3 regions of the Streptomyces sp. NPDC046866 genome follow, and region 2 is predicted to be linked to each of the others. Evidence: riboswitches for the same ligand, from Rfam matches in the RefSeq annotation. Region 2 holds a riboswitch; each other region holds the start of a gene.
What was found. Region 2 has a riboswitch for thiamine pyrophosphate ahead of AB0953_RS20395 (magnesium and cobalt transport protein CorA). Riboswitches for the same ligand answer to the same signal wherever they lie in the genome.
Positions count from the first base shown of each region.

Region 1: another riboswitch for thiamine pyrophosphate. It lies ahead of AB0953_RS25865 (thiamine ABC transporter substrate-binding protein); the one in region 2 lies ahead of AB0953_RS20395 (magnesium and cobalt transport protein CorA).
Region 3: another riboswitch for thiamine pyrophosphate. It lies ahead of thiC (phosphomethylpyrimidine synthase ThiC); the one in region 2 lies ahead of AB0953_RS20395 (magnesium and cobalt transport protein CorA).

Region 1 covers NZ_JBEYXN010000020.1:81,913-92,419, reverse strand. Annotated here, with positions in the region: gene pyrH (UMP kinase) at 141-920, shown strand; gene frr (ribosome recycling factor) at 1,006-1,563, shown strand; gene AB0953_RS25875 (phosphatidate cytidylyltransferase) at 1,563-2,639, shown strand; gene rlmN (23S rRNA (adenine(2503)-C(2))-methyltransferase RlmN) at 2,819-3,934, shown strand; TPP riboswitch at 4,065-4,174, shown strand; gene AB0953_RS25865 (thiamine ABC transporter substrate-binding protein) at 4,259-5,359, shown strand; gene AB0953_RS25860 (iron ABC transporter permease) at 5,482-7,098, shown strand; gene AB0953_RS25855 (ABC transporter ATP-binding protein) at 7,098-8,147, shown strand; gene AB0953_RS25850 (DMT family transporter) at 8,101-9,036, opposite strand; gene AB0953_RS25845 (hypothetical protein) at 9,103-10,014, opposite strand; gene AB0953_RS25840 (hypothetical protein) at 10,194-10,507, opposite strand, start outside.
Region 2 covers NZ_JBEYXN010000013.1:132,245-142,751, reverse strand. Annotated here, with positions in the region: partial or broken gene AB0953_RS20420 (NCS1 family nucleobase:cation symporter-1) at 1-317, shown strand, start outside; gene AB0953_RS20415 (inositol monophosphatase) at 445-1,269, shown strand; gene AB0953_RS20410 (NAD(P)/FAD-dependent oxidoreductase) at 1,346-2,764, shown strand; gene AB0953_RS20405 (O-acetyl-ADP-ribose deacetylase) at 2,765-3,280, shown strand; gene AB0953_RS20400 (acyltransferase) at 3,613-4,674, shown strand; gene AB0953_RS20395 (magnesium and cobalt transport protein CorA) at 4,730-5,761, opposite strand; TPP riboswitch at 5,919-6,090, opposite strand; gene AB0953_RS20390 (molybdopterin-dependent oxidoreductase) at 6,255-7,367, shown strand; gene AB0953_RS20385 (class I SAM-dependent methyltransferase) at 7,389-8,213, opposite strand; gene AB0953_RS20380 (aminotransferase class V-fold PLP-dependent enzyme) at 8,222-9,463, opposite strand; gene AB0953_RS20375 (pyridoxal-phosphate dependent enzyme) at 9,465-10,507, opposite strand, start outside.
Region 3 covers NZ_JBEYXN010000001.1:179,568-190,074, reverse strand. Annotated here, with positions in the region: gene AB0953_RS00890 (cupin domain-containing protein) at 1-112, shown strand, start outside; gene AB0953_RS00885 (DUF5326 family protein) at 272-499, shown strand; gene AB0953_RS00880 (helix-turn-helix domain-containing protein) at 798-1,544, shown strand; gene AB0953_RS00875 (SsgA family sporulation/cell division regulator) at 1,642-2,091, shown strand; gene AB0953_RS00870 (YibE/F family protein) at 2,096-3,526, opposite strand; TPP riboswitch at 3,599-3,744, shown strand; gene thiC (phosphomethylpyrimidine synthase ThiC) at 3,739-5,526, shown strand; gene AB0953_RS00860 (aldo/keto reductase) at 5,686-6,735, shown strand; gene AB0953_RS00855 (glycosyltransferase) at 6,732-7,865, opposite strand; gene AB0953_RS00850 (hypothetical protein) at 8,300-8,875, shown strand; gene AB0953_RS00845 (hypothetical protein) at 8,891-9,751, opposite strand; gene AB0953_RS00840 (metallophosphoesterase) at 9,901-10,507, opposite strand, start outside.

The DNA of each region.
Region 1 (10,507 bases), on a different contig from region 2:
CCGGACCCCGGTAGGGTCTGAAGCAGTCGTCCGCGTCCGCGCGGAGCGACCGCAGATCTGACGAGGAGGCCATTGCCGTAGAGGGAACCGCGAGGACCCACCGGCAATGGCCTTCTTCGTATGCGCACGAGGAGATCTCCATGAATCAGGGCGTGGACCCCCACACCGCTTCCGACGACAAGAGCGACCACGGGAAGAAGGGCCGCCGCTTCATGCTGAAGCTGTCGGGCGAAGCCTTCTCCGGTGGTGGAGGACTGGGCGTCGACCCCGACGTCGTGCATGCCATCGCGCGTGAAATCGGCGCCGTGGTCCGGGACGGCGCGGAGATCGCCGTCGTGATCGGCGGCGGCAACTTCTTCCGCGGCGCCGAGCTCCAGCAGCGCGGCATGGACCGCGCCCGTTCCGACTACATGGGCATGCTCGGCACCGTCATGAACTGCCTCGCCCTCCAGGACTTCCTGGAGAAGGAGGGCATCGACTCCCGTGTCCAGACGGCGATCACCATGGGCCAGGTCGCCGAGCCGTACATCCCGCTGCGCGCCGTACGGCACCTGGAGAAGGGCCGCGTCGTCATCTTCGGCGCCGGTATGGGCATGCCCTACTTCTCCACCGACACCACGGCGGCCCAGCGCGCCCTGGAGATCGACGCCGAGGCCCTCCTCATGGGCAAGAACGGCGTCGACGGGGTCTACGACTCCGACCCGAAGAAGAACCCCGACGCTGTGAAGTTCGACGCGCTGGAGTACGGCGAGGTGCTCTCCCGCGACCTCAAGGTCGCCGACGCCACCGCCATCACGCTGTGCCGCGACAACAAGCTGCCGATCCTGGTGTTCGAACTGCTCGCCGAGGGCAATATCGCCCGCGCCGTCAAGGGTGAGAAGATCGGCACGCTGGTGAGCGACCAGGGAACCCGGGCCTGAGCGGTCCGCAGCCGGACCGGGCCCTGCGGGGCCCGGCTCGCACCGCCCGCCTGAACCATCCATTCAAGACATGCAGGAGCACGTGGTGATCGAAGAAATCCTCCTCGAGGCCGAGGAGAAGATGGAGAAGGCCGTCGTCGTCGCCAAGGAAGACTTCGCCGCGATCCGCACGGGCCGTGCGCACCCGGCGATGTTCAACAAGATCATGGCGGACTACTACGGCGCCATCACCCCCATCAACCAGCTCGCGTCCTTCTCGGTGCCCGAGCCCCGCATGGCCGTGGTGACCCCGTTCGACAAGAGCGCCCTGCGCAACATCGAGCAGGCCATCCGCGACTCCGACCTGGGCGTCAACCCGAGCAACGACGGCAACATCATCCGTGTGGTGTTCCCCGAGCTGACCGAGGAGCGCCGCCGCGACTACATCAAGGTCGCGCGCGCCAAGGCCGAGGACTCCAAGGTCTCCATCCGCTCCGTCCGCCGCAAGGCCAAGGACGCCCTCGACAAGCTCGTCAAGGACAAGGAGACGGGCGAGGACGAGGTGCGCCGCGCCGAGAAGGAGCTCGACGACACCACCGCGAAGTACGTCGCGCAGGTGGACGAGCTGCTCAAGCACAAGGAAGCCGAGCTCCTCGAGGTCTGATGAACGACTCTCCCTGGGCCACGGAGCCGGTTCCGGCGGGTCCCGCATACGATGCGCTGGTGGGACCGCACACTCGGCCCATGCCCATCGTGCCCGATGCCGCCGGCCGTGACTTCGACGACCGGGAAGCACGCGATCGGGGGGCTGCCGCTGACGGCGGCCCCCCGTTCCGCGCCGAGATGCCGCCGCAGGAGCCCATGCCCAGCCCCCCGCCCCCGCCTTCGCAGGCACCGCAGGACGCCTCGCCCCCGCCGCAGAAGAAGCGGGCCGGGCGCGACCTGCGTGCCGCCATAGGGGTCGGCGTCGGCCTCGGTGCGGTGATCTTCGCCTCGCTTTTCATCGTCAAGGCGGTCTTCGTCGGCGTCATCGTCGTCGCGGTCGTCGTGGGCCTGTGGGAGCTCACCTCCCGGCTCCAGGAGAAGAAGGGCATCAGGGCGCCGCTCGTCCCGCTGGCGATCGGCGGCGCCGCCATGGTCATCGCCGGATACGTCCGCGGGGCCGAGGGCGCCTGGGTGGCCATGGCCCTGACCGCGCTGGCGGTCCTGGTCTGGCGGATGACCGAACCTCCCGAGGACTACCTCAAGGACGTGACGGCCGGCGTCTTCGCGGCGTTCTACGTGCCCTTCCTGGCCACCTTCGTCGCGATGCTGCTCACCGCGGACGACGGCCCCCAGCGCGTGGTCACCTTCCTGCTGCTGACCGTGGTCAGCGACACGGGGGCCTACGCGGTGGGCTGGCGCTTCGGCAAGCACAAGCTCGCCCCGCGCATCAGCCCCGGCAAGACCCGTGAGGGGCTCCTCGGCGCGGTCGCCTTCGCGATGGGCGCCGGCGCGCTGTGCATGGAGTTCCTGGTCGACGGCGGCGCCTGGTGGCAGGGCCTGCTGCTCGGCCTCGCGGTCGCCGTCAGCGCCACCCTCGGCGACCTCGGCGAGTCGATGATCAAGCGGGACCTGGGCATCAAGGACATGGGCACGCTGCTGCCCGGCCACGGCGGGATCATGGATCGGCTGGACTCCTTGCTGCCGACCGCCCCCGTGGTGTGGCTGCTGCTGGCGCTCTTCGTCGGCACCGGCTGAGGGCACCGGCTGGGCCGACCGGGTTATCCTGAAGGGCGCACCACCACCTGTGGTGCGCCCTTCACCCCGTGATTGCGGGGATGCATCTCGTGTGAGGTCTCCGGCGCGGACGCGCCACCGCCATCACCTCCGCCCGTTCGGAGGTCGTCGGACCTCGTCGCCCTGAGGAAGGACCGATCATGGCACCCCGCCCCGCTCCGGGAGAGCTCACCTTCGTCGCGCCCAAGGGGGCGAAGAAGCCGCCCCGGCACCTGGCCGACCTCACGCCCGCGGAGCGCCGCGAGGCGGTCGCCGCGATCGGCGAGAAGCCGTTCCGGGCCAAGCAGCTCTCGCAGCACTACTTCGCGCGCTACGCGCACGACCCGGCCGAGTGGACGGACATCCCGGCCGGCTCCCGCGAGAAGCTCCAGCAGGAGCTGCTGCCGGACCTGATGTCGGTCGTGCGGCACATCTCGTGCGACGACGACACCACCCGCAAGACCCTGTGGAAGCTGCACGACGGCACGCTCGTCGAGTCCGTGCTGATGCGCTACCCCGACCGGGTCACCATGTGCATCTCCTCGCAGGCCGGCTGCGGCATGAACTGCCCGTTCTGCGCCACCGGCCAGGCAGGCCTGGACCGCAACCTGTCCACCGCCGAGATCGTGCACCAGATCGTGGACGGCATGCGCGCCCTGCGCGACGGTGAGGTCCCCGGCGGCCCGGCCCGCCTGTCCAACATCGTCTTCATGGGCATGGGCGAGCCGCTGGCCAACTACAACCGCGTCGTCGGCGCCATCCGCCGGCTGACCGACCCCGAGCCCGACGGCCTCGGCCTGTCGCAGCGCGGGATCACGGTCTCCACCGTCGGCCTGGTCCCTGCCATCCACCGCTTCGCCGACGAGGGCTTCAAGTGCCGCCTCGCCGTCTCGCTGCACGCCCCGGACGACGAGCTGCGCGACACCCTGGTCCCGGTCAACACCCGCTGGAAGGTCCGCGAGGTCCTCGACGCGGCCTGGGAGTACGCCGAGAAGTCCGGCCGCCGGGTCTCCATCGAGTACGCCCTGATCCGCGACATCAACGACCAGGCCTGGCGGGGCGACCTCCTCGGCCGGCTCCTCAAGGGCAAGCGCGTCCACGTCAACCTGATCCCGCTGAACCCGACGCCGGGCTCGAAGTGGACCGCCTCGCGCCCCGAGGACGAGCGCGCCTTCGTCGAGGCCATCGCCCGCCACGGGGTGCCGGTGACGGTGCGCGACACCCGCGGCCAGGAGATCGACGGCGCCTGCGGCCAGCTCGCCGCCTCGGAGCGCTGACGCGCACGCCGCCCCGGCGCCCGCGCTCCGCAGGCCGACCGGTGCCGGCGCGCTGACCTGCGCAGTTGCCTGCGGTACCGTCGGGAGGCCGGGTGCGGCCACGGGGTACTCTGTGGCCGTACCCATTTGCATATTCCGACAGGGGAGCGCCACAGCGCTGAGAGTGCGGTCACCGTCCACCGCAGACCCTCTGAACCTCGCCCCGGTCATTCGGGGTAGGAAGTTCGGTCATCACTCAAGCTGTTGCGCCCTGCCCGGCGTCCGCTCCTGACAGCGCCGGGCAGGGCCGCGTCTTCTCCTGGTCATCCCAGGAGGAATCCACCAGTGAGCACCACCAGGAAGATCGCGGGCGCCGTGCTCGCGACCGCGTTCGGCGTGGCCACGCTCAGCGCCTGCGGCGGCGACGGCAAGGACAAGCCGGCCGCCGGCGGGAGCGAGTCGCCGAAGCAGAAGACGATCACGCTCGTCTCCCACGACTCCTTCAACGTGACCGACACGGTCCTGAAGGAGTTCGAGCAGCAGAGCGGCTACACCGTGAAGGTCCTCAAGTCCGGGGACGCGGGCGCCGCCCTCAACCAGGAGATCCTCACCAAGGGCTCGCCGCGCGGCGACGTGTTCTTCGGGGTGGACAACACCCTGCTCTCGCGCGCCCTCGACAACGGCATCTTCACGCCGTACGAGGCCAAGGGCCTGGACGGGGTCAAGCCCGAGTACGTCCTCGACAAGCAGCACCGGGTCACCCCGGTCGACTCCGGCGACATCTGCGTCAACTACGACAAGGCGTACTTCGCCGACAAGAAGCTGGCCCCGCCGCAGACCCTGGACGACCTGGTCAAGCCCGAGTACAAGGACCTGCTCGTCACCGAGAACGCGGCGACCTCCTCGCCGGGCCTCGGCTTCCTGCTGGCCAGCGTCGGCAAGTACGGCGAGGACGGGTGGAAGGACTACTGGAGCAAGCTGAAGGCCAACGGGGTCGAGGTCGTCGACGGCTGGGAGCAGGCCTACAACGAGCGCTTCTCCGGCTCCGCGGGCGGCAAGAAGGCCAAGGGAGACCGCCCGCTGGTCGTCTCCTACGCCTCCAGCCCGCCGGTCGAGGTGCTCTACGGCGAGCCGCAGCCGGCCGAGGCGCCCACGGGCGTGTCCACCGGCACCTGCTTCCGCCAGGTCGAGTTCGCCGGCCTGCTCAAGGGCGCGAAGAACGAGGAGGGCGGCAAGGCGCTGATCGACTTCCTGATCGGCAAGAAGTTCCAGGAGGACATGCCGCTCCAGATGTTCGTGAACCCGGTGGTCAAGGACGCGAAGCTGCCGGAGCTGTTCACGAAGCACGGCGTGGTCATCGACAAGCCCCAGAACGTGGCTCCCGAGACCATTGCCAAGAACCGTGAGCAGTGGGTCAAGACGTGGTCCTCGATCGTCGTGAAGTAGGCCACGAAGCCGCAGGGGCGGCCGCGGACGCAGCCGCACGCCGCCCCCGCGCAGGCCGCCTCCGCGCAGGCGCCGCCGCGCCGCGCGAGGGCGCACGCGGTACGGCCGTCAGGCTCGCCCTGATGGCCGTACCGCTGGCCTTCTTCGGGCTGTTCTTCGCCTATCCCGTCGCCGCGATCGTCGGCCGGGGCGTGCGGACCGACGCCGGCTGGCAGCTCGGCCGCATCGGCGAGGTGCTGTCCCGCCCGGACATCGCCGGCGTCCTGTGGTTCACCGCCTGGCAGGCGCTCGCGTCGACCGTGCTGACGCTGCTGGTCGCACTGCCCGGCGCGTACGTCTTCGCGCGGTTCGACTTCCCCGGCAAGCAGCTGCTGCGGGCCGTGGTCACCGTTCCGTTCGTGCTGCCGACCGTGGTCGTCGGGACCGCGTTCCTGGCGCTGGTCGGGCGGGGCGGGCTGCTCCAGGAGCTGTGGGGCGTCCGGCTGGACACCACCGTGTGGGCGATCCTGCTCGCGCACGTCTTCTTCAACTACGCCGTCGTCGTCCGCACCGTCGGCGGGCTGTGGGCCCAGCTCGACCCGCGGCAGGAGGAGGCCGCCCGGGTGCTGGGCGCCGGGCGCTTCGCCGCGTGGCGGCGGGTCACGCTGCCCGCTCTGGCTCCGGCGGTGGCGGCCGCCGCCCTGATGGTGTTCCTGTTCACCTTCACCTCCTTCGGCGTCGTGCAGATCCTCGGCGGGCCCTCGTACGCCACGCTCGAGGTCGAGGTCTACCGGCAGACCGCACAGCTGCTGGACCTGCCCACGGCCGCCGTCCTGACGATGGTGCAGTTCGCCGCCGTCCTGCTGATCCTCGCCGTCCACGCCCGGACCGTGCGCCGGCGCGAGACGGCCCTGCGGCTCGTGGACCCCGCCCGGACCGCGCACCGGCCGCGCGGCGCGGGGCAGTGGGCGCTGCTGGGCGGGGTGCTGCTCGGGGTGGCGCTGCTGATTGTGCTGCCCCTCGGCGTCCTGGTGGAGCGGTCCCTCGACGCGCCGGGCGGGTACGGGTTCGGCTTCTACCGGGCGCTGCAGAGCGCGGGCGCCGGCGGCGGAACGTTCCTCGTCCCGCCGCTGGAGGCGGTCTGGAACTCCCTGCAGTACGCGCTGGCCGCCACCGCCATCGCCGTGCTGGTCGGCGGCCTCGCCGCGGCCGCCCTGACCCGGCGCGGGGGCCGGTTCGTCCGCGGCTTCGACGCGCTGCTGATGCTTCCGCTCGGGGTCTCCGCCGTGACGGTCGGCTTCGGATTCCTGATCACCCTGGACGAGCCGCCGCTGGACCTGCGGACCTCGTGGATCCTGGTGCCGCTGGCGCAGGCGCTGGTCGGCGTGCCCTTCGTGGTGCGCACCATGCTGCCGGTGCTGCGGGCCGTGGACGCGCGGCTGCGGGAGGCCGCCGCCGTGCTCGGCGCGTCCCCGCTGCGGGCCTGGCGGGAGGTGGACCTGCCGCTGGTGCGGCGGGCCCTGCTGATCGCTGCCGGGTTCGCCTTCGCCGTCTCGCTCGGGGAGTTCGGCGCGACCGTCTTCATCGCACGGCCGGACCGGCCGACGCTGCCGGTGGCCGTGGCCCGGCTGCTCGGGCGGGCCGGCGGGCTGAACTACGGGCAGGCGATGGCCCTGAGCACGATTCTGATGCTGGTGTGCGCGGCGTCCCTGCTGGTGCTGGAGCGGCTGCGCCCCGACAAGACCTCGGGAGAGTTCTGATGACGTTGCTCGAACTGGCCGGCGTGTCGGTCCGCTTCGGAGAGCGCACCGTCGTCGACTCCGTGGACCTCCGGGTCGCCGAGCACGAGACCGTGTGCGTGCTCGGTCCGAGCGGCAGCGGCAAGTCCACGCTCCTGCGGGTCGTCGCCGGGCTCCAGGCGGTGTCGTCGGGGCGGGTCCTGCTGGGCGGGGCGGACCAGGCCAGGGTGCCCGTGCACCGGCGGGGGGTCGGCCTGATGTTCCAGGACCACCAGCTCTTCCCGCACCGGGACGTCGCCGGGAACGTCGCCTTCGGCCTGCGCATGCGCGGCTGGGCCGACGGGCGCGGCCGGGCGGCGCGCGCCGCCGCGTACACCGCACGCGTCGCGGAGCTGCTGGAGCTGGTCGGGCTGCCCGGCGCCCAGCGCCGCTCGGTGTCCTCCCTGTCGGGCGGCGAGCAGCAGCGGGTCGCCCTGGCCAGGGCGCTGGCCCCGTCACCGCGGCTGCTGATGCTGGACGAACCGCTGGGACAGCTGGACCGGGGCCTGCGCGAGCGACTCGTGGTGGAGCTGCGCGAGCTGTTCTCCCGGCTGGGCACCACCGTGCTGGCCGTCACCCACGACCAGGGCGAGGCGTTCGCCCTGGCCGACCGGGTGGTGGTGATGCGCGAGGGCCGCATCGCGCAGGCCGGGACGCCGCTGGAGGTCTGGCAGCGGCCCGCCTCGGAGTTCGTGGCGCGCTTCCTCGGCTTCGAGAACGTGGCCCCGGCCACCGTTGCGGGCGGCGCCGCGGAGACCGCCTGGGGCAGGGTCCCCGTGCCCGACGGCTCGCCCGAGGGCGAGCAGCAGGTCCTCATCCGCCCGGCGGGAGTCCGCCTCGGCACGGACGGCCTGCCCTGCGAGGTGCTCTCGCGGACCTTCCGCGGCACGCACGTCGCGCTGCTGCTGCGCCCGCCGCGGGGCCCCGCCCTGGAGGCCGAGTGCGACCTGGCCGCAGCCCCGTCCCCGGGGGACCGGGTCGGCGTCACCTTCGCCCCGTCCGAGGTGGTCGTCCTCCCGTCGCCGGCCTAGCGGGCCGGGGCCGGTCCCGCCCGCTGCCGCGTAGCGCCCCCAGGTACACCCCGGCCAGGACGAGCGGGGTGCCCAGCAGCAGCGAGGCGGTCAGCGGCTCGGCGTCCAGCCGGGCCGAGGCCACGATCGCCACCACCGGGACCACGACGAACGCGTACGCGGCCCGGGCCGCGCCCCAGTGCTGGATCACCAGCAGGTAGCAGACGAAGACGAGCACCGAGCCCGCGACGACCAGGTACAGCAGTGCCCACCAGGTGGCGGCGCGCCCGGGCAGCACCCAGCGTTCCCCCGCCGCGGCCGACGCGGCGAACAGGGCCGCGGCGCCGGCGCCCATCCCGACCGCGTTCATGGTCACCGGGTGCACCTTCGGGATCCGCTGCGCCAGCACGGCCCCCTCGGCGAACGACACCACGCTCCCGAGCAGCGCCGCGAAGGACGGCAGCGGCACCGACGCCTGCAGCGGTGCCCGGGAGATCACCGCGACCCCCGCCACGGCGCACAGGGTGCCCGCGGTGGCCGACGCCCGCAGGCGCTCCTGCCGCTGGAGCACGGCGAGAAGCAGGGTGACGAGCGGGACCAGCGCGAGCAGCGTCTGCCCCAGGCCCGCATGGATCTCCACGAGCGCGTAGTACGTCAGGGCGAAGGTGACGCCGAAGTTGAGCAGCCCGTACGCCACGGCGCCGGCGAGGGCCCGGCCGCGCGGCAGCGGCAGGCGCAGGGCGGCCGTGACGCCGGCCAGGAGCACCGCCGCCGCCCCGAACCGCAGGGCGGCGCCCCACAGCGGGTCGAGTTCGCGCAGGCAGAACCGGACCCCGACCGCATTGCCGCCCGCGAGCACGGCCCCCGCGGCGAAAGCCGCCGGCGCCACCCGGTCGGGACGCTGGTCCATCCCCTCACGGTAGGGCGCAGCCCGACGGCGCGCCGTCCGGCACCGGGCAGCGCCCGGTTGCCGTGGCTAGCGGGCTTCGGCCGGCTCCGGCTCCGTTGCCCCGGCAGGGGCTTCGGCACCGTCGTGGTTGCCGTACCAGGCGACGGCCACCGCGCCGGCCACCGCGAGGACGAAGCCGACGGCGGCCAGCCAGGCCAGCCCCGGCCGGGACGCATCGCCCAGCCAGAGCACGCCGATCGCGCCGGGCAGGACCGTCTCGCCGACCACCAGCGCGGCCGTGGCGCCGTTGACCGAGCCGATCTGGAGGGCGACGGTGTGCAGGTACATGCCGCCGACCCCGGCCAGCACGATGGCGTACAGGGCGGGGTCGCCGAGCAGGGAGGCGACGTCGAACGGGTCGATGCCGTTCAGGATCCGCACGCCGACGCCGAGCGCGCCGAAGGCCAGGCCCGAGAGCAGGCCTGCGAGGATCGCCGCCCGCGCGCCCAGCAGCCGTACCGCGACCGTGCCGCCGCCGATGATCAGCACGGTCACGCCGAACAGCCACCAGTGCGTGGACATCGGGGCGTGGTGGCCGCCCTCGTGCCCGGCGGCCGTCGCCAGCAGCACCAGCGCCGCGCACACCACGCCGATGGAGATCCACTCCTTGCGGGTCAGCCGGATGCCGAGCATCCGCACACTGAGGACCGCCGTGATCACCAGGTTGGCGCTGATGACCGTCTGGGACAGGAAGAGGGGCAGCAGCCGGGCGGCGAGCGCGCCCAAGCCGAAGCCCGCGAAGTCCAGGACGGTGCCGAGGATGAACTCCCAGGTCATCGCCGCCTTGGCGGTGGACGACAGGTTGGGTCCGCCGTGCGCCGTCACCCCGGCCTCGGCGGGGGTCGTACGGGCCGCCCGGCGCGAGCCGACGGCTTGCAGGACGGATCCCGTGCCGTAGCAGATGGACGCCGCTATCGCGGTCAGCAGGCCTATGAGCACCGAGCGCTCCGTTCACGTCTGGCAGGTTTTGCGGTACCTCTGCCAGACGTGAGAACGGGCCCGGAAGTTGCCTCGCGCCCCCAGCCCCTTGCGGCGAGCGCCGCCGGGCGCCGGCGGGGTGCTCGTCGAGGGAGCCGGAGACGGCGTCGTCGTGGAGGGGCCGCGGCAGCGGTGCCGCGTCAGCGGGTCAGCACCAGCGACGTCAGCTGCGCCACACCCCAGCTGACCGGTACGCACAGGGCGAGCAGCGCGCCGGCCCGCAGGCCGGCGGACGTGCGCAGGACGCCGTCGGGGGTGCCGAGGGCGAGCAGGGCCGTGCGGGTGCCGGAGCGGGTCTGGCGGACCTCCGCGGCGCGGACCAGCAGCGCGGCGGCGGCGCAGGCGCCGACCAGGGCGGCGGCCGGAGCGGTCAGCGGGCCCAGCGGGCCGCCGGAGCCGAGGGCGCTCCGGCCGGGCAGGGCCGCGAAGGTCAGGGCCGCCGCGCCGACCGCGC
Region 2 (10,507 bases):
TGGGCACCGTCGCAGGCATCCTCATCGCCGACTACTGGCTGGTCCGCCGCACCGTCCTCGACCTGCCCGGCCTCTACCGCCCCGACGGCCCCTACTGGTACCGGTCCGGCTGGAACCCGGCCGCCGTCCTCGCCTTCGCCGTGGGCGGCGTCCTCGCCATCGGCGGCTCCCACTCCGCCCCGGGCGCCGGCCCCTTCCCCGAGGACGGGCTCATCCCCTTCCTCGAGCCCCTCGCCGACTACGGCTGGGCGGTCGGCCTCGCCGCGTCCCTCCTCCTGTACACCACGCTCATGAGGGCGCGGACTCCGGCACGGTGATCCACGATCCGCAGCACCCGCTTGACGGCCGGCCCGGCGAGCCGCGTCACCTCCCGGCCACCCGGTGTCCGCCGCCCGGCCCCCTTTCCCGGTGGGGATTGTCGGCGCGGCATGGTGTGATGGGGGCATGATCGAAGAGTTCCTCGCCCGCGACCTGTCCGCCGTCGAAGAAGCCGTGCGCAAGGCCGCGGCTGCGGAGATCATGCCGAGATTCCGCCAGCTCGCCGAGCACGAGGTGGACGAGAAGAGCGGCCCGCACGATCTCGTCACCGTCGCCGACCGCAAGGCAGAGGAGCACCTCACCGCCTCCCTCACCCGGCTGCTGCCCGGCTCCGCCGTCGTCGGCGAGGAGGCCGTGCACGCCGACCCGACCGTGTACGGGGCGCTGCGCGCCGACGCCCCGGTGTGGATCGTGGACCCGGTCGACGGCACCCGGCAGTTCGTGGCGGGCGATCCCGCCTTCTGCACCCTGGTCGCCCTCGCCCACCGCGGGGAGATCCTCGCCTCCTGGACCTTCGCCCCCGCCCTGGACGAGATGGCCACCGCCGTGCGCGGGCAGGGCGCCTACCTGGGCGCCGAGCGGCTGGCCTGCGGCTCCCCGGAGCCGGGCGCCGAGCTGCGCGTCGCCGTGGCCCACCCGCTGTACACCACCGACAAGGACAAGAGGATCCTCTCCCGCCTGGACGTGCCGGGCGTGGCGGCCCGCCCGTGCGGCTCGGCCGGCCTGGAGTACCTGAAGGTGGCCCGCGGCGAGGTCGACGGCCTCGCCTTCACCTGGCCCTCGGCCTGGGACCACGCGGCCGGCCTGCTGCTCGTCGACGAGGCGGGCGGCGCGCAGTCCACCGTCGCCGGGGTCCCGTTCCGCATCGACCGGGACAACGAGCTGCCCTTCGCGGTCGGCCGCGACGAGGCCACCGCGCTGCGCATCCGCGAGCTGCTGCGCGCGGCGTGACCCGCCGTACGACAGGGCCGCATGACGGCCGGAATATCCTGGGGGCGAAGCCGCCACCGGACGAAGGGGTCTCAAGGTGCCGTCGATTCTCGATGCGGTCGTGGTGGGGGCGGGGCCGAACGGGCTCACGGCCGCCGTCGAACTGGCCCGGCGCGGCTGCTCGGTGGCCGTCTTCGAGGCCGCCGGGGCGGTCGGCGGCGGGGCCCGCACCGAGGAGCTGACGCTCCCCGGCTTCCACCACGACCCGTGCGCCGCGGTGCACCCGCTCGGCATCGGCTCGCCCGCGTTCTCCGCGATGCCGCTGAAGCGGTACGGGCTGGAATGGCTGCACGCCCCGCTGCCGATGGCCCACCCCTTCGACGACGGCACGGCCGCCGTGCTGTCCCGCTCCGTCGCCGAGACGGCGGCCTCGTTCGGCCCGCGCGACGCGGGCGCGTACCGGCGGCTGGTCCAGCCGTTCGCCCCGAAGTGGGAGGGCCTCGTACGGGACTTCATGGCCCTGCCCTCGACCGCCCTGCCCCGCGACCCGGTCACCCTCGCCCGCTTCGGCCTCGCCGGGCTGCCCCCGCTGACCTGGCTGCTGCGGCGCTTCCACGACGAGCGGGCCAAGGCCCTGCTCGCCGGGCTCGCCGCCCACGTCATCGCCCCGCTCGGCGGCATCGGCACCGGCGCCGTCGCCCTCGTCTTCGCCCTCGCCGCCCACGCGGCAGGCTGGCCGGTGGCGCGCGGCGGATCGCAGTCCCTCTCCGACGCCCTCGCCGCCTACCTCGCCGACCTCGGCGGCACCGTCCACACCGGCTTCGAGGTCAAGCGGCTCGACGACCTCCCGCCGGCCCGCGCGTACGTCTTCGACACCTCCCCGACCGCACTGGCCCGCATCGCCCGCCTGGGGCGCACGTACGACGGCTACCGGTACGGCGCCGCCGCCTTCAAGATCGACTATGCGCTGTCGGGCCCGGTGCCGTGGACCGCCGAGGAGCCGCGCCGCGCCGGCACCGTGCACATCGGGCCGCGCGCACGCGACATCGACGCCGCCCTGCAGCTCGCCACCGGCGGGCGCGCCCCCCGCAACCCCTTCCTGATCACCGCCCAGCCCAGTCTGGTCGACCCCGGCCGGGCGCCCGAGGGCAAGCACGTCTTCTGGGCGTACGGGCACGTGCCCGCCGGCTGGGAGGGCGACCTCACCGACGCCGTCGAGCGCCAACTGGAGCGCTTCGCCCCGGGCTTCCGCGACCTCGTCCTCGCCCGCGCCACCGCCGGCCCGCCGCAGCTCGCCGCCCGCAACCCCAACTACGTCGGCGGGGACATCGCCTGCGGCGCCGCCACCGGCCTACAGCTCCTGCTGCGCCCGAAGCTGTCCCTGTCCCCGTACACCACGCCCCACCCGGCCGTCTTCCTCTGCTCCTCCGCCACCCCGCCCGGCCCCGGCGTCCACGGAATGTCGGGCCACAACGCGGCCAAAGCGGTCTGGCGGCACCTGCGAAGGGACTCCTGAATGGTCCGCATCAGCCTCGTCCAGGGCGACATCACCGCCGAGCACGCGGACGCGGTGGTCAACGCCGCGAACTCATCCCTGCTGGGCGGCGGGGGAGTGGACGGAGCCATCCACCGCCGCGGCGGCCCCGAGATCCTGGAGGCCTGCCGCGCCCTGCGCGCCTCCCGGTACGGCAAGGGCCTGCCGACCGGGCAGGCCGTCGCCACGACCGCGGGCCGCCTCCCGGCCCGCTGGGTGATCCACACGGTCGGGCCGGTCTGGTCCCGCGAGGAGGACCGCAGCGCCCTGCTCGCCTCCTGCTACCGCGAGTCCCTGCGCGTCGCCGATGAACTGGGCGCCCGTACGGTGGCCTTCCCCGCCATCTCGACCGGCATCTTCGGCTGGCCGATGGACGACGGCGCCCGCATCGCCGTCGAAACGGTCCGCGCGGCAAAGACCGGCGTCGAGGAGGTCAGGTTCGTCCTCTTCGACGCCGAGGCGTACAGGGCGTTCGCCGACCAGACCCCCTCCGCCTGACCCGGCCCGCCACCACCCCGTGACGGCTGGTCCGCATCCTGCTGCGCGGACGACTCGAAAGGGCCGGCCGTAAACCGTCTGCCGGCCGGTGGGTCGCAGTGCCCGGGAGGTCCACAGCATACGATCGCGGGGTTCCCGCCCCCGAAAATGCGCGGTGTCGCGGACACCGCAGGAACTCCAGAGGTCTCATGTCCGACAGGTTCATCCTCGCCGGGGATCGTGTCCCGGCGCCCGCCGAGGCTCCGCCGGCGGTCCACACCGTTCGGCGCCCGCGCCAGAGCGTGTGGTCGAGGGTCGGTGGCGAGGGGCAGGCCGATCACGAGGTGAAACCCGTGCGGCCGCCGCGCATCGCGGTGTTGGACGGCCTGCGGCTGCTCGCGGCCCTGTCGGTGGTCCTGTTCCACTACCTGGCCGGATCCGGGACGGTCCCCTGGCAGCGAACAGCCGTCGAGCTGTTTCCCCGGCTGCACCGGGTCGCCGGGTTCGGCTGGCTGGGCGTGGTCTTCTTCTTCATGATCAGCGGCTTCGTCATCTGCATGTCCGGCTGGGGCAAATCGCTCCAGCAGTTCTGGCAGGGCCGGATCCTGCGGCTGTTCCCGCTCTACTGGGCGGCGGTCGTCCTCTCCTCGGCAGCCGCCCGGCTGGGGCCCCCTCTTCCGGGCGAGCCGCGGGTCACGGTCGGTCAGATGCTGACCAACCTCACCATGCTGCAGGAACCTCTCGGCGTGAACGGCGTGGACAACGTCTACTGGACGCTCTGGGTCGAGCTGCGCTTCTATCTGGTCTTCTCGCTCGTCGTCCTGCTGGGCACCAGCCGCCGTCGCGTCGCCAACTTCTGCTGGATCTGGGCACTGGGCTCGGTCCTGGCGCCGGAGTCGGGCATCCCGCTCATGGACCAACTCCTGGTGCCCCGGTGGGCGCCCTTCTTCATCGCCGGCATCGCGTTCCACCTGGTCCGCCGAGCGGGCCGGATCGAGGGCGAAACCCTCGGCATCCTGGGGTTGTCCTGGCTGCTGATGCAACACCGCCTCCCGGCGATCATGGAAGGTGAGGGCCACGGCATCAACTGGAAGGTCTGCCTCGCGGCGATCACCGTCATGTACGTGCTGATGGGCCTGATCGCGCTCGGCAGGCTCGACCGGATCCAGTGGCGCTGGCTGCCCGTCGCAGGCGCGATCTCCTACCCCCTCTACCTCGTCCACCAGTCGCTGGGCGTACGGGTGATCTGGCACCGGAACGAACAGTGGGGCGCATGGCCGACCCTGCTGGGCGTGATCGCGGGCGCCGTGCTGATCGCCTGGCTGCTGCACCGCCTGGCGGAGCGGCCCCTCACCCGGCTGCTGCGCCGGATGCTGACCCACCGGGCCGAGCGGCCGCAGCAGCGCACTCCGTAGGCGGCCGCAGGCGCTGTGCCGGTACGCGGTGGCGCCTGACGGCCATTCCCGCGGGCTATCGGTGTGGGGCGTGGAGGGGGGCCGGGTCGGGGGTCGGGGAGCGGCGGCGGCGGTGGAGCCAGACGTAGAGGGCCAGGCACGGGAGCAGCAGGCCGAGGACGGTGAGGGTGAGGAAGGCGGGGAAGCCGCTGATCCGCCCGATGAGCCAGGAGAAGTTCTGGCCGAAGAAGCCGACCACGAAGGACAGCGGCAGGAAGACCGTCGCCAGGATCGTGAGCTGCTCCATCGTGGCGCTCTGCCGCAGGTTGATCTTGTTCTGTTCGACGGAGATCACGGCGATGTTCGCTTCCAGGACGGTGGCCAGCAGGTCGCGCTGGGCGGCCACCTCCTCGTTGACCAGCAGCAGGTGGTCGTGCACGTTGTGGAAGTACGGCAGCAGCTCCGCCGGCGACCTGCCCGGCTTGAGCAGGCGGGAGAGCACCGCGAGGAGCGGGTGCACGGCGCGGTAGAAGTCGGTGGCCTCGCGCCGCAGGAAGTAGATGCGTTCGGTCGGGGCGACCGCACCGGAGAACACGGTGGCCTCGATCTGCTCGATGTCGCGGTCGAGTTCCGCCACGACCGGCGCGTAGCCGTCGACGACCTGGTCGAGGATGGCCCACAGTGTCGAGGCGCTGCCCGTGCGCAGCAGTTCGGGACGCCGTTCCAGCCGGCTGCGGGCCCCATGCAGCTCGCTGGCGACGCCCTGGCGCACGGTGATCACGAAGTGTTCGGAGAGGAAGACGCTGATCTCGCCCGTGTCGATCTCCTCGCGCTCGTCGTCGTAGCGCGCGGTGCGCAGGATGATCAGCTCGGTGCCGTCCTCGTACTGCTCGGCCTTCGGGCGCAGGTGGAAGGCCCGGGCGTCCTCGACGGCGAGTTCGTGCAGGCCGAAGCTCTCGCGGACCTCGTCCATCTCCTCCGGGCGGGGTTCGAAGAGGCCCAGCCAGACGAATCCGCCCTGTTCGCAGCAGGCGGCCGCACGGTCCAGCGGCATCGGGCCCTCCTGCTGCCGGCGCCCGTCGCGGTAGTGCGCGCAGTCCACGATCATGGGGTCCTCCTCGCGTCCGGCCCCTGCCCTACAGCCATGGTTGCTCGCGGGGGGCGTACCGGACGCGCCGCTCCGTGCCGCATCGTCAGGGCGGGCCGGGAGCGGCCGGGGGCGGGGGCGGCCAGGGGGCGGTGCCGTACGGCTGCACACACGTGAACGACCTACGAAGCGGGCTCCCTGCGCCGGTATGGTCCGGATCAGGTGATGGAGGTCGCCCTCGGGTCTCCCGACCTTCAGGCCTCTCAGCCCGACCGCCGACGTCGGTCCCAGCGGACGTGAACCCTTCCGCCGAAATCGGCTACTCCGGTCGAACTCCCTCGCTCGCCTCGTAGGCCTACTGCCAGAGTAGTCCCACCCGCTTGCGAGGAATAGGGGGAAGGTTCGATTTGTTTGGGCTGTCTTTTTCATCCGCTTTTTCGACCTTCCCGGGACCTACACTGGCAGCAGCATTCCGTGCCATGTCGGTCCGCCTGTCCGACGGGAGGTGTCGGCCGTGGCTTCGCCCGTCGTGCGCGGGTCCGGCGGCACCGCCTGGGCGCCCGAGCCGGTCACCGCCGACCCGTACAACGCCCAGACGCCCCGGGCGGCGCTGGCCGAGCCCGTCACCCCCGTGGACGCCTTCTTCGTACGCGACCACTTCGGCATCCCGGAGGCGGACACCGGCCGGTGGCGCGTACGGATCGGCGGGGCCGTGGCCGCACCCCTCGACGTGTGCTACGCGGAGCTGTGCGCGATGCCGTACCGGGAGCTCGACGTCGTCCTGGAATGCGCGGGCAACGGCCGCAGTCTGATGCGGCCGCGCCCCACGGGCCTGCCCTGGGGCCAGGGCGCGGTCGGGTGCGCGCACTTCGCCGGGGTGCCGTTCCGCTTCCTGGCCGCCCGGGCCCTGATCGACGCGGCCGCCGTGGAGGTCGTCTTCTGCGGGGCCGACTCCGGTACGGTGCACGGCCGCCGCACCGCCTTCGAGCGCAGCCTCCCGCTGGCCGCGGCCCTGCACCCCGACACCCTCCTCGCCACCCACATGAACGGGGAGCCGCTGGCGCCCGAGCACGGCGCGCCCGTCCGCCTCGTGGTCCCCGGCCGGTACGCGGTCGCCGACGTGAAGTGGCTGGTCGGGGCACGGGCCGTCACGGAGCCCTTCACCGGGCCCTTCCAGACGGAGGAGTACGTCTACACGGCCTCCCGCGGCACCCCCGAGGGGCCCGTGACCACGATCCGGGTCAAGTCCCTCGTCACCGCGCCGGCACCCGGCTCGGTGCTGCGGTGCGGCGCGCAGACCCTCGTACGGGGGCGGGCCTGGTCCGGCGGCGGCGTGGCGGTCCGCCGCGTCGAGGTACGGGTCGAGGGCGGGGGAGGGGCCGAGGGAGAGGCGGAGGGCGTCGGCCCTGCCCCCTCCTGGGAGGAGGCCCGGCTCGAGCCGCCCCTCGGGCCGTACGCCTGGCAGGAGTGGACCCATCCGTGGACGGCGCCCCTGCGGCCCGGGCGGTACCGGCTGCTGGCCCGCGCCACCGACGAGGCCGGGCACACCCAGCCGGGCCGTGCCCCGTGGAACGCCCGCGGCTACGGCTGCAACCCGGTGGCCTGCGTGGAGGTCGTCGTGGAGTGACCGACCGGCCCCCGCGGCCGGTCAGCGCAGGGCCGTCAGGACCCGGCTCGTGCCGTGCTGCCAGACGGTGCCGACGTGGGTGAAGCCCGCCTCGTGGAGCAGGGCGGTGTGGGCGGAGACCGGGAGGTCGGCGGAGGCGCAGGGCGGGTGGCCGGAGGAGTCCGGGCGGGGCATGAGCGGGGCCAGCTCCGGGTCCTGGGCCGCCCCCGACCACCACGACGCCCAGTCCTCGTGCGTGAACGCCAGGCTCCGCTCGGAGTGGCGGCGGCCGACGTCGGCGGCGACGGCGCGGATCCCGGCGGAGTCCGGAGCGATGTGGTCGCCGTTGACGAACACGCCGCCCGGGCGCAGCCGCTCGGCCAGGTCCCGGTAGACCCGGCGCAGCGCGTCCTCGCCCAGGTAGTGCAGGGCCGTCGTGGAGACGGCCGCGTCCAGCGGCCGGTCCAGGCCGAGCCCGTCCAGCCAGCCGGGCGCCCCGATCAGGGCCTGCACGTGCCGCAGCCGGTCGCCGCCGTAGTGGGTCCGGCCCAGCTCCAGCAGCAGCGGGTCCGCGTCGACGGCGAGCACCTCGGCGTCGGGCAGCCGGTCGGCGAGCAGCGCCGCCAGCGCGCCCGGGCCGCTGCCCAGGTCGAGCACGAGCCGGCCCGGGCCGCCACGGCCGCCGGGGCCGGCCGAGTCGCCCGGCCGGGCCCGCGCCGGCGCCCGCGTGGCGTGCTCGACCACGTCCGCGATGACCGTGAACCGCTCGGCCCGGTCCACCGCGTACCGCTGCTGCTGGCACTCCCAGCGCTCCACCCAGTGCGCGGCCGTCGCCGTGCTCAGCGCACCCGCATCGCTCCCGCTCATAGTGAAAATCATTGCAGTGTGGCGAGGGCGGTGAGCAAGTTCTCCATCTCTTCGAGTGTGTTGTAGACGTGCAGGCTGACACGGACCGAGCCGCCCTCCGGCCCCGGGCCCGCCTGGCAGTGGTCGTCGCAGCGCACCATGAACCCGTGGCTGAACAGGACGAACCCCAGGTCCTGCGAGCCGATCGCGCGGTGCCGGAACGTGACGATGCTGCCCCGGCGCTGCACGGCGGTGTCCGCCGCCAGGCTGGTGCGGCACCCCAGCACCTCGTACGCCGGCATCCGGCTCAGCCCGTCCGTCAGCACCGAGGCCAGGGCCGAGGTCCAGCGCCCGATCCGGTCGGTCCCGGCCGCGTCCAGCCAGTCCAGGGCCGCCGCCAGGCTCACGATGCCGGCGGTGTTCGGGGTGCCCTGCCATCCGCCGGGCACGAAGGCCGGCCCGCGCGCGCCGCGGGCCCACACCGCGCCCGTCCCCGGCAGGGCGAGCGCCTTGTGCCCCGAGAAGACCAGGAAGTCCACGTCCAGCCCGGCCAGGGACACCGGCTGGTGGCCGACGCTCTGCGCCGCGTCCAGGCAGATCACCGGATCCGGGCCGACGGCCTCCCGGATCCGGTGCACGTTCATGTCGGCCCCGTACACGTGGTGCACGTGCGTGGCGGCCACGAACCGCAGGCGCGGGCCGGCCATGGCCGCCAGCGCCGCCGGATCGTAGTCCCCGGACCCCTCCTGGCACGGCAGGGCCCGTACGGAGATCCCCACCCCCTGCCGGGCCAGCAGGTCCCGGGCCTCCAGCCACGGGTCGAGATTGGCCCGGTGGTCGCCGAACGGCACCACGATCTCGTCCCCGTCGGCCAGCAGCCCCGGCAGCCAGTCCCGGGCGACGGCCCGCAGCCCCTCCGAGGTGCCGCCCGTGAAGTGCACCGACGACCGCCGCGGGTCGGGGTCGCCGAGGAAGGCCTTGACCCGCTCCCGGGCGGCCTCCACGCGGGCGGTCGTGTGGTTGGCCCAGGGGTAGGAGCCGCGCCCGGCGTTGGCGTTGGCGGTGGTCAGGTACGCGGTCACCGCGTCCAGGACCGGCTGGGGCTTCTGCGCGGTCGCCGCACTGTCGAGGTAGGCCGCGCGCGGCGGCCCGGAGCCGTCCCCGCCGTCGCCCCCCGCCCCCGCCACGATCGGGAACTGCGCGCGCAGCGGCCGCTGCCAGGCGCCGAGCTCGGCCAGCTCCCTCCGCGGACCGCGCGTCGCGGCGGCCACGTCAGTCCCGCACCAGCGGGGCGCCGGCGTCCCGCCAGGCGATGATGCCGCCCGCGAGGCTCCGTACGTCCGGATGGCCCATCCGGGTGAGCAGCGCGGCGTACCGCAGCGACTTCTCACCGACCGGGCAGGCCAGCAGCACCGGCCGGCTCGCACTGAACGGCAGCCCGCCCCGCACCAGTTCCGCGAACAGCTCGTCCACGATGTTGACCGAGCCGTCGATGTGCAGGGCGCCGTACGCGAACGGGCCGCGCAGGTCGACCACCAGCGGCCGCCCGCTCTCGATCCACGGGCGCGCCTCGGCCACCTCCATGGCCCGTACGGCGGCCAGTTCGGCGGCGGTGACGTGCTCGACCGCGTTGCGCACGGGCGGGCGGCCCAGCAGCTCGGGCCGGCGCCGGCGGACGTAGCCGAGATAGCTCTCCGCCCGGTCGCAGACGATGAACACCGCCGTCCGGCGCTCCGCCAGCCCGGCGTCCACGGCCCGCAGATGGCGCACCGCCCCGTGGTACGCGGCCCCGCCGGTCGGACCCGACAGCAGGCCGCAGCGGCGCAGCAGCACCAGCATCCCGTCGAGCGCCTCGTCGGAGTCCACCGTCTCCAGGGCGTCGTACACCGCCGGGTCGAACAGGCCCACCTCGTGCACCTCGTCGGCGGTGCGGATCCCGGGGATGAAGTCCGACTTGGCGCCCACCAGCCCGATCACCCGCACCGCGGGGTCGTGGGCGCGCAGGGCCCGGGCGACCCCGGTGGAGGAGCCGGCGGTGCCCACGCAGGCGATGAAGAAGTCCGGGGCGCGACCGTCCAGATCGGCGATGATCTCGGGGCCCGTGCCCCGGGCGTGCGCGTCGGCGTTCAGCGGGTTGAAGTACTGGTCGGTGTGCAGGTGGGCACTGCCCGGGCGGGTCAGCTGACGGTGGAAGACGGTCAGCGGATCGGAGGTGTCGGTCGGGTCGAGGCACTCGCTCTGCCCGGGCAGCTCCTCGATCTGCGCGCCGAGCAGGAGCAGCAGGTCCTTGATCTCGGGGACCCGCATCCGGTTGG
Region 3 (10,507 bases), on a different contig from region 2:
GACGGTGGCCCGCGGCAGCGTCGTCTACGTCCCGGCCGGAGTGCCGCACAGGTTCCACCACATCACCGAGGACCTGAAGGTCTTGGTGGTCTTCTCCCCGCCGGAGGCCTGACGGGCCGCCGGCGCTGAGGGTCGGGCCGCAGATCCCCCTAGGGGGCGGATCAGGGGAGGGCGGGGGCTTGCGGGTCCCCGCCGCCGGGCGCGGACTCCTAGCATCGGGAGCAGGAGAACGCGCCGCGGGCGCGAACGCGAGCGAGAAGAGGTCGAGGACATGGACGGTATCCGGGAGACGTTCGCAGGCATGCCCTGGTGGGTGAAGTGGGTGGCGATCCCGCTTCTGGTGGTCTTCGTCTTCGGCGGCGTCATCACGAGCATCCTCGGTGCCCTGATCGGGTTCGTCTTCAAGCTGCTGCTGCTCGTCGCCCTGGTCGGCGGTCTGGTCTTCCTGGTGAAGAAGTTCGCCGGGAGCAGCACGAAGTCCTCGTACGACAAGTGGTAGGCCGGGCGGGAGGGGTGGGCGCGGCCGGGTCCGTGCACTTCCCCGCCTCACCCGAGTGGGGGAACGCCGGCCGCTGAACCGCTCACGGCGCGGGAATCGGCCGATACAGTGGCAATCTGTGCCGTTCCCTTGGCCTGAGCACCGGTAATGCCGCCGTCCGACGCGGCTCTACCGAGTACGGCCGAGTGCGACCCCAGGGGACCCACGGCATGTGCGGGGGCGGCCCCCGCAGGGCGGGTGCCCGAAGCCCGCCGCCACGCCTGGGGGTGTGCTTTTGTCTTCGGTTCACAGTGCCGGTGTGCCGACGCTGATCGGTTCCGTCCAACGGGCGTTGAGGCTGCTCGAAGCCGCGGGGTCCCACAGCGGCGGAGCGCCGGCGAAACAGCTGGCCCGTGAGGCCGGGCTTCCGCTTCCCACCGCGTACCACCTGCTGCGCACCCTCACGCACGAGGGCTATCTGCGCCGGGAGAGCGGCGTTTTCGTGCTCGGGCCCGCCGCCGCGCGGCTGGCGGGCGCAGGATTGCAGCAGAAACGTCGCAGCATGATCCTCGACTCGCTCGCCCACTTCCGCGACGCCGTCGGAGCGCCCGTCTACTTCGCGGTGTTCCGGGAGGGTGAGATCGAGGTGGTGGGCGTCTCGGACACCCCGGACGATCCGGCCGTCGAGGAATGGGCGGACTTCCGTGCGACCGGTCACGCGCATGCCATCGGGCAGTGCCTGCTGGCGCAGCTCGACGAGGCGACGCGCAAGGACTATTACGACCGCCACCCGGTCGAGGCCATCACCGCCTACACCGTGCGGGACCAGCGCGCCCTGGAGGCGCGGATCGCCTCCCTGGGCCGGATGCAGCCGGTGATGGAGTATCAGGAGTACGCACTGGGGACGGTCTGCGCGGCGATCCCGATCACGGCGGGGGACACCGCGGCCACGATGGCCATTTCTCTCCCCCTGCATCAGGAAGATCGATTGCCCTCTGTGGTCAATCGGCTACAGAGTGAAGTAGGCGCGCTGTTGAGCACCCTCTCCTTCTCTATCAGTATCTGAAAACTCACTCCTTGTGATACGCCAGTGCTTCCACCACTCTTGTCAAGAGGGTCTTGGGGGGTCATTCCTGGCCACTTCCACAACAGCGGGGTAGGCAATGCGCGAGTCGGTGCAGGCAGAGGTCATGATGAGCTTCCTCGTTTCGGAGGAGCTCTCGTTCCGGATCCCGGTGGAGCTCCGGTACGACGCCCGTGACCCCTACGCGGTCCGCCTGACCTTCCACCTTCCGGGAGATGCGCCCGTGACCTGGGCGTTCGGCAGAGAGCTCCTTCTCGACGGCATCAACAAGCCGTGCGGCGACGGCGACGTGCACATCGCCCCCACCTCGACCGAGGAGCTGTCCGACGTGCACATCCGGCTCCAGGTCGGTGGCGACCGGGCCCTGTTCCGAGCCGGTGCGGCCCCGCTCGTCGCCTTCCTCGACCGCACCGACCGGCTCGTCCCGCTCGGCCAGGAGCGCAGCCTCGGCGACTTCGAAGTGAGCCTCGACGAGGCGCTCGACCGGATCCTGGCGGAGGCGCGGCAGAACGAGCAGAACGCGGGCTGAGCGGTCAGCGCTTGCGCCGCCGCCGGCCCCGCCCGCCGCGCGCGCGGGCCGCGGCCGGGGCGCCGTCCGGGGCGCCGGGCCGGTCGGCGGACACCACCAGCGCCGCCAGCACCGTCGTGACCGGCACGGAGGCCACCAGTCCGATCGATCCCACGAGGGTGCGGACGATCTCCTCCGCCACCAGCTCGCTGTTGGCCACCGAACCCACGCTGCTGTTCGCGATCGAGAACAGCAGGAGCAGAGGCAGTGCCGCGCCGGCGTAGGCCAGCACCAGCGTGTTGACGACCGAGGCGATGTGGTCGCGGCCGATGCGGATGGCCGCGCGGTACAGGGCCCGCGGTCCCATCGACGGGTCCGCGTGGTGCAGTTCCCAGACCGCCGAGGTCTGGGTGACCGTCACGTCGTCGAGCACGCCCAGCGATCCGATGATGACGCCCGCGAGCAGCAGGCCGCTCATGTCGATGCCCGGGTAGAGCCCGTGGATCAGCCCCGTGTTGTCGTCGGTGTTGCCGCTGAGGAAGGCCCAGTCGATGAACAGCGAGCCCAGCAGCCCGATCAGCAGCAGCGAGACGAGTGTGCCGAGGACCGCGACGGAGGTGCGGGCGGTCAGCCCGTGGCACATGTAGAGCGCGATCAGCATGATGGCGCTCGCCCCGATCACCGCGACGACCAGAGGGTTCGACCCCTGGAGGATCGCCGGGAGGATGAACAGGGTCAGCACGACGAAGCTGACGGCCAGGGCGATCAGCGCGAACATGCCCCGCATGCGCCCGACGACGACCACCGCCACCGCGAACAGGCCGGCGAGCAGGGCCAGCGGCAGCTTGCGGTTCACGTCGATCACGGAGTACTGCAGGTCCCGCGGCGCGTCCGGGGCGTACGCGACGACCACCTCCTGGCCGTACTCCAACTGCCGCGGCGCGCCCGGCTGGACGATCTCGAAGAAGGTGCGGCCCTTGTCGGGGCCGCTTGCGACCTCGACCGTCGCCTTCTTGCACTCGCCCGTCTGGGAGGCCACGGCCTCCCGGCCCTCAGGGGTGGCGGTGCTGCCGGTGGGCGGTACCTGAGAGGCGTTCACCGATTTGCAGTCGACACGTTCGAGGGCGACGACCTTGGCCTGCTGCGTCTGGCGGTCGAACCCCACGCCGGAGCGCTCGTGGGAGGGGGCACCGCCCGGCCAGAGCACCGCCATGCCGATGAAGACCGCGGCGGCGAAGGGGATCAGTACGGCGGCGATGACCTTGCGCAGGTGCAGCGAGACGGGCGCCGCCGGCCCGTGGCCGTGGCTGTGGCCGTGGCCGTGCGCATGGCCGGCTCCGTGCCCGTTCGCCGGGCCGTGCCCGTGCCCGTTCCCGGGCCCGTGGTCGTGGCCATCGGCTGGGCCGTGGTCAGCGGGCTCGGCGGGCTCGAACGGGGGCTGCGGGGAGGACGTCACCGGCCGATCATCGCAAGAGATGAGGGGGCCCACTGTTCAGCACGCCACAGATGACGCTAGCGTGGGGTCACCTTTGCACAACGCGGGAGCTCGGAGCACCGGGCTGAGAGGACGCTGATCACCGTACGCGCACACGGCGCGCGTAGGGGAAGAGGCTGCGTCGACCGCCGAACCTGTTACCGGGTAATGCCGGCGTAGGGAGATCAGGTCTCATGACCATTCAGGACGCACGCACGCCTGCCGTCGGCCAGGACGCCGACGGCCAGACCGAGCGCCAGCCGGGCTGGCACAAGGGCTATGTGGCGGGCTCCCGCCCCGACATCCGGGTGCCGGTTCGCCAGGTCCACCTCACCAACGGCAAGGACGTGACGCTCTACGACACGTCAGGGCCGTACACCGACCCGCAGATCGAGACCGACGTGCGCCGCGGCCTGCCGCCGCTGCGCGAGAACTGGATCATTGGCCGCGGCGACACCGAGGAGTACGCGGGCCGCCCCGTGCGCCCCGAGGACGACGGCATCAAGCACACCTCGCCGCGCGGTGGCCTCAAGAACCTCGACGCCGTCTTCCCCGGCCGCCCCCGCCTGCCGCGCCGCGGCCGCGACGGCCAGGCCGTCACGCAGCTCGCGTACGCCCGCCGCGGCGAGATCACCCCGGAGATGGAGTACGTCGCGATCCGCGAGAACGTCTCCCCCGAGGTCGTCCGCGAGGAGATCGCCGCGGGCCGCGCGGTGCTGCCGGCCAACGTGAACCACCCGGAGATCGAGCCGATGATCATCGGCAAGAAGTTCCTGGTGAAGGTCAACGCCAACATCGGCAACTCCGCGGTCACCTCCTCCATCGAGGAGGAGGTGGAGAAGATGACCTGGGCCACCCGCTGGGGCGCCGACACGGTGATGGACCTCTCCACCGGCCGCAACATCCACACCACCCGCGAATGGGTCCTGCGCAACTCCCCCGTGCCCATCGGCACCGTGCCGCTCTACCAGGCGCTGGAGAAGGTCGACGGCAGGGCCGAGGAGCTGACCTGGGAGATCTACAAGGACACGGTCATCGAACAGGCCGAGCAGGGCGTCGACTACATGACGGTCCACGCCGGCGTGCTGCTGCCGTACGTTCCGCTGACCGCCCGCCGCAAGACGGGCATCGTCTCGCGCGGCGGCTCGATCATGGCCGCCTGGTGCCTGGCGCACCACAAGGAGAACTTCCTCTACACCAACTTCGAGGAGCTCTGCGAGATCCTCGCGACGTACGACGTGACGTACTCGCTGGGCGACGGCCTGCGCCCCGGCTCGATCGCGGACGCCAACGACGCCGCACAGTTCGCCGAGCTGAAGACGCTGGGCGAGCTGAACACGATCGCCAAGCGGCACAACGTCCAGACGATGATCGAGGGCCCGGGCCACGTCCCGATGCACAAGATCAAGGAGAACATCGACCTCCAGCAGGAGATCTGCGAGGAGGCCCCGTTCTACACGCTGGGCCCGCTCACCACGGACGTCGCCCCGGCGTACGACCACATCACCTCCGGCATCGGCGCCGCGATGATCGCCTGGTGGGGCACCGCCATGCTCTGCTACGTGACGCCCAAGGAGCACCTGGGCCTGCCCAACCGCGACGACGTGAAGACCGGCGTCATCACCTACAAGATCGCGGCCCACGCGGCGGACCTGGCCAAGGGCCACCCGGGCGCCCAGGAGTGGGACGACGCCCTGTCGGACGCGCGGTTCGAGTTCCGCTGGGAGGACCAGTTCAACCTGGCCCTCGACCCCGACACGGCTCGGGAGTTCCACGACGAGACCCTTCCGGCCGAGCCGGCGAAGACCGCGCACTTCTGCTCCATGTGCGGTCCGAAGTTCTGCTCGATGAAGATCTCCCAGGACATCCGCCGCGAGCACGGCGGTGACCTGAAGGCCGAGGAGATCGAGGCGGGCATGGCGGAGAAGTCCGCCGAGTTCGCGGCGAGCGGCAACCGGGTCTACCTCCCGCTGGCGGACTGACCGCGGCGCCGCCGGCGCATCGCTCCGGGGAGGTAGAGGGGGCTTCCCCGGAGCCCCGCCCGCGGCCGCGGGCCGGTCCCGTGCCGTCCCGAACGGGCCCTGGCGGAAAGGGGCTTGCACTGGAGTGCGCTCCAACTCCTACAGTGCGGGCCCATGACCATGACATACCGCAGCCTGGGCCGGACCGGCATGGAAGTCAGTACGCACTGCCTGGGGACCATGATGTTCGGGGCGGTGGGCAACCCGGACCACGACGACTGCGTGCGGATCGTCCATGCCGCGCTCGACCGGGGGATCAACTTCCTCGACACGGCGGACATGTACTCCGCGGGCGAGTCCGAGGTGATCGTCGGCAAGGCCCTCAAGGGGCGGCGTGACGAGGTCGTGCTCGCCACCAAGGTGCACTTCCAGATGGGCGAGGGCCGCAACCGCAGCGGCAACTCGCGGCGCTGGATCGTGCGCGCGGTGGAGGACAGCCTGCGGCGTCTGGGCACCGACTGGATCGACCTCTACCAGGTGCACCGGCCCGACCACACGACGGACGTCGAGGAGACCCTGTCCGTCCTCGGCGACCTGGTGCGGGCCGGCAAGATACGCGCCTTCGGCTGCTCGACCTTCCCCGCGGAGGAGATCGTCGAGGCGCACCACACCGCCGAGCGGCGGGCGCTGCCTCGGTTCCGTACCGAGCAGCCGCCGTACTCGATCCTGGCGCGCGGGATCGAGGCCGACGTCCTGCCCGTGGCCCAGCGGTACGGGATGGGCGTGCTCACCTGGAGCCCGCTCGCCTCGGGCTTCCTGAGCGGCAAGTACCGCCTCGGCGGCCCGATCGACCTGACCTCGGGCCGGCCCGCGCTGACACCGGCGCGCTTCGATCCGGCCATCCCCGGGAACGTCGCCAAGCTGGAGGCCGTGGAGCAGCTCGTCGAGCTCGCCGACGGGATCGGCTGCACCCTGCCGGAGCTGGCCGTGGCCTTCCCCGTCGCGCACCCCGCGGTCACCTCCGTGATCATCGGCCCGCGGACCATGGACCAGCTGGAGTCGCTCCTCAAGGGCGCCTCCGTGGTGCTCGACGACGCCGCGCTCGACCGGATCGACGCGATCGTGCCGCCGGGGACCAACCTGTACCGGCCCGACGGCGTCTGGCTCCCGCCGGCGCTGGCCGATGCGGCGCTGCGGCGGCGGCCCCTGGGGGAGCGCGCCGCAGGCTAGGCCTTCGCCCTGCGCTTCGATGTTTCACGTGAAACCGGGATGGACGACCCGCCGCGGGCCAGGGCGTAGCCGCGGTTGGTCTCCGTCTGGCGCCGGTAGGGCTCGGGCAGGTCGGGCAGGGCCAGCAGCCGGTCGCAGGCGTGCAGTGAGGCCTCCATGTCGCCGACCCAGTACGCGGTGATGGAGTGCTCGAAGAGCAGCCCCCACCGGTAGACCCACGGGTGCATGAACAGCAGGTCGTCCGGTGCGGGCTGGTCCAGGACCGCCGAGGTGATCGCGTGCGCGGCGTGGTGGCGTCCCAGCAGCCGCAGCCGGGAGGCCAGTTCGTAGCAGGCCTCCAGACGGCCGGGCCGTGACTCCCAGGCACGCGTGAGGGCGTCCATGGCACCCGGCCAGTCGCCGGATTCGGCGCTCAGGATGCCGACCTGGAGCAGGGAGAAGTAGACCTCCTCGGCCCAGCCCCCCATCTCGGCCCGGCGCTCGTAGAGCCGGATCGCCTCCTTGGTGTCGCCCATGTCGCGCATCGTCTGGGCGAGGTAGAAGACCGTCCGCGTGTTGGACGGGTCCCGCTCGAGTTCCGCGCTGAGCAGGCGGGCGTCGCGCTCGAATTTGTCGTGCCGGGAGCCGCCGTCGGCGTGGTCCTCGATGAAGAGCGCGTCGAGGTTCTCCTGCACCCCCGGCCCGGGTTCGAATTCGCCGGGGAGGTCGCACGTGAGGTACTCGTGGGTGACGCCCTCGTAGCGCCAGGGCAGGTCGCCGCGGACCAGGCGCTTGATGCGGTACTCGGTCGTCCCCTCGTGGCGGAGCATGTACGACTGGGCCCCGAGCGGGGGCAGCGGCCCCTCGCTGCGCAGGACGTGGTCGGCGTCGAGCAGCAGCAGGTAGTCGGCCTTGCCGCGGGCGTGGGCGATGTTGAGGCTGCGGTTGTGGCCGAAGTCCGTCCACGGCTCCTCGTGGAGCTCCCCGGGGATCCCCTCCAGGGCATCGCGGATCAGCTGCTGGGTGCCGTCCGTGGAACCGGTGTCGGAGATGACCCAGGTGTCGATGAGGTCCCGTACCGAGGCCAGGCAGCGCTCGATGACGGCGGACTCGTTCTTCACGATCATGCAGAGGCAAATGGTCGGCTTCACGGCCGCCGACCCTAGGGATACGGCCGGTCGGGGCACCGGCGGCACGCCGTGGGCAGGCCCGGGAGGCTGGTACGACACCGCCAAGTGGCCGTGTTTGCTGGTCCGTTCCGCTGACCGGCGGGCGAGCCGGGCGAGTGCGGCGGGAAGGGCTCTTCAGGATGGCTGCGGAGTGCGTCCCTGTGTGCGGACTCCGCCGAAACATTCGATCCGGTGTGCGCGAGGAGTAGTACATGAGTTCTGAGGACAGGTCCCGATCCCCCTTGGGGCCTCTGCCCCGTCGTCGAGCGGGCTGGCTGGCCGGAGGCGCCTTCGCCTCTCTGGCCTTGGTGCTGACCGGCATCGCGGCTCCGGCCTCGGCCGTCGCGCCGCAGCCCGGAGGGTCCGTGGTCGCGCCTGACGGCGACTACTGCGGGCCGTCCACGACGAAGAAGGCCATGGATCATGCGAATCCGACGGCGGGCGGTGACAAGTGCAAGGTCGGCCCGACGGGCCCGCGCGGGCCCAGAGGACACACCGGGCCGACGGGGCCGACGGGGCCGACCGGGCCCACCGGCAGGGGTGCGACCGGCCCCACCGGCCCGACGGGCGCTCCGGGTGCCAGCGGCCAGTGCTTCGACGTGGACGCCGTCCGGCCCGCCGCATCCCGCGAGGTCAAGGCGGTGCTCTCCGACACCATCACCTACGCCGGCATCCGCGACCTGACCCCGGCCGTGACGCCGTGGCGCTGGTACGACCTGACCGACACCGGGGACACGTACCCGACGGACGCCTGCGCGGTGTCGATCTCCAGCCAGGCCAACATCGTCAACATCGAGGTGCTGACCACGGGCGGCGAGATCTTCGAGACGACGTGCACGATCGTGCCCGGCACCCCGGACGCCCTCACCTGCAACGAAGTGTGGACGCCGGCGGAACCGCAGCCGACCGCCGGGGCGAACGGCCTGGCCCGGTTCGCCCACAGGTCCCTGTCCGCGGAGGACCGGAAGGTCCGCCCCAACGAGATGAAGTAGCGGCGGCAGCCGCCTTCACCGAGCCTCGGGCTCCGGGCCGCCGAAGTCCGGGCTCGTGAAGTCCGGCGGCGTGTAGCCGGGCCGGGTCCCCTGCGAGGGGGAACCGGGACTGGTGAAGTCGGGCCGGGTGTATCCCAGGTTGGGGATGCGCCCGGCCTTCGGCGTGCAGGGGCCCGAACGCGCCGGCCCGGCCACCGGCTCCGGCCCCGGGTCCGGCCCGGCCCCGGGATCGGCGAGCGCGTCCCGGAAGAACGGCAGGATGCCCCGCTCCAGGAGCGCACGCCGCCAGGCCTCGCGCGCCAGTGCAACCCCGTCGGGTGCTGCTTCGGCCGCGTCCCCGGCGACGACCTCGGTCGCGCGGTTGCGGACGGCCGTCACCAGCAGCCCGACCGCAGCGAACAGCACGGTGACCACGGTGAGCGCTCCGAAGAGCCAGCCCGCCGTCAACATGGTGTCTGCGAAGGACGGTTCGGGATCGACCGCCTTCAGCGTGTAGCCCAGCAGCAGGAAGATCAGCATGGCGGTGGCGGCCAGGACCGGCGCGAGGACCGCGACCATGGCGCTGATGCCCGGGCCGTCGCCCTCCCCGTCCTCCTGACCGGCCTCCCGGTACCCGGCCGCCCCGCTCGGGGCCGAGCGCAGCTCCTCGCGCCGCTCGCCGCGTACCTTCACGTAGTGGTCGTACTCGGCCGCTGCGGCGGCGGTGAGCAGGGCGATGGCCCCGACGGCCATGGTGCGCAGTTGTTCGGCGTTCAGACGCAGCCCCAGCGCGGCGAGCTCGGGCCGTTCGTGTGCGGTGCGCAGCGCCTCGTCGAGGAGCCGATCGAACTCCGGTCGGTCTTCGGTCAGCAGGTGCGGAGCGCTGTTCATGTGCATCCCCCGATGCTCCGTGGGAGCCGGTTGGCCCGCGTAGACCCGGGCACCGGCACAAACGGAGGAGAGCCTGCTACGGATAGAGCGATGGTAGAGCGCTCATGCCGCGCCGTGACAGGGGCTTTCGTGAATTGCCCCGCACGTGACAAGCCTCAGTCGGCGAGGGGAAGTTGCTGGACGAGCAGCTTGCCGGCCATGGTGACCCCGCCGTCCATCGCGATGGCGAGGCCGCCCGCGTACACGTGGGGTCCGTGGACCGTCTCGGGGCCGTGGCCGCTGTCGCCCTCCTCGGTGCCCACCTCGCCGAGCAGGTACGGGATGGGGCTGTGGCCGTGTACGACCCGGGTGCCGCCGTACGTGTCGAGGAGCTCGCGCACCGCCTGGGGGCCGGTCTCCTCGTCGCGGAAGGCGAAGCGCTTGGTGAACTTGCGGAACAGGTCCCAGGTGATGTCGGCGTCGTTGCGGTTGAGCAGCTCGTGGATGGTGTCGTTGACGTCCTCGATGGAGTCGCCGTAGTCGAGGTACGCGGTGGTGTCGGAGTGCAGCAGCAGGTGCCCGTCCTCCAGCACGGCCGCGTCCAGGCGGGACATCCACTGCAGGTGTACGTCCTCCAGGCGCTCCATGTCGGTGCGCTGACCGCCGTTGAGGAGCCAGGCGGCCTGGAAGGTCGCGGTGCCGGCGCCCGAGGCGACGGGGGTGTCGCCGAACCGCTTGGCGCCGATGAGCAGCAGTTCGTGGTTGCCCATGAGGGCCTTGCAG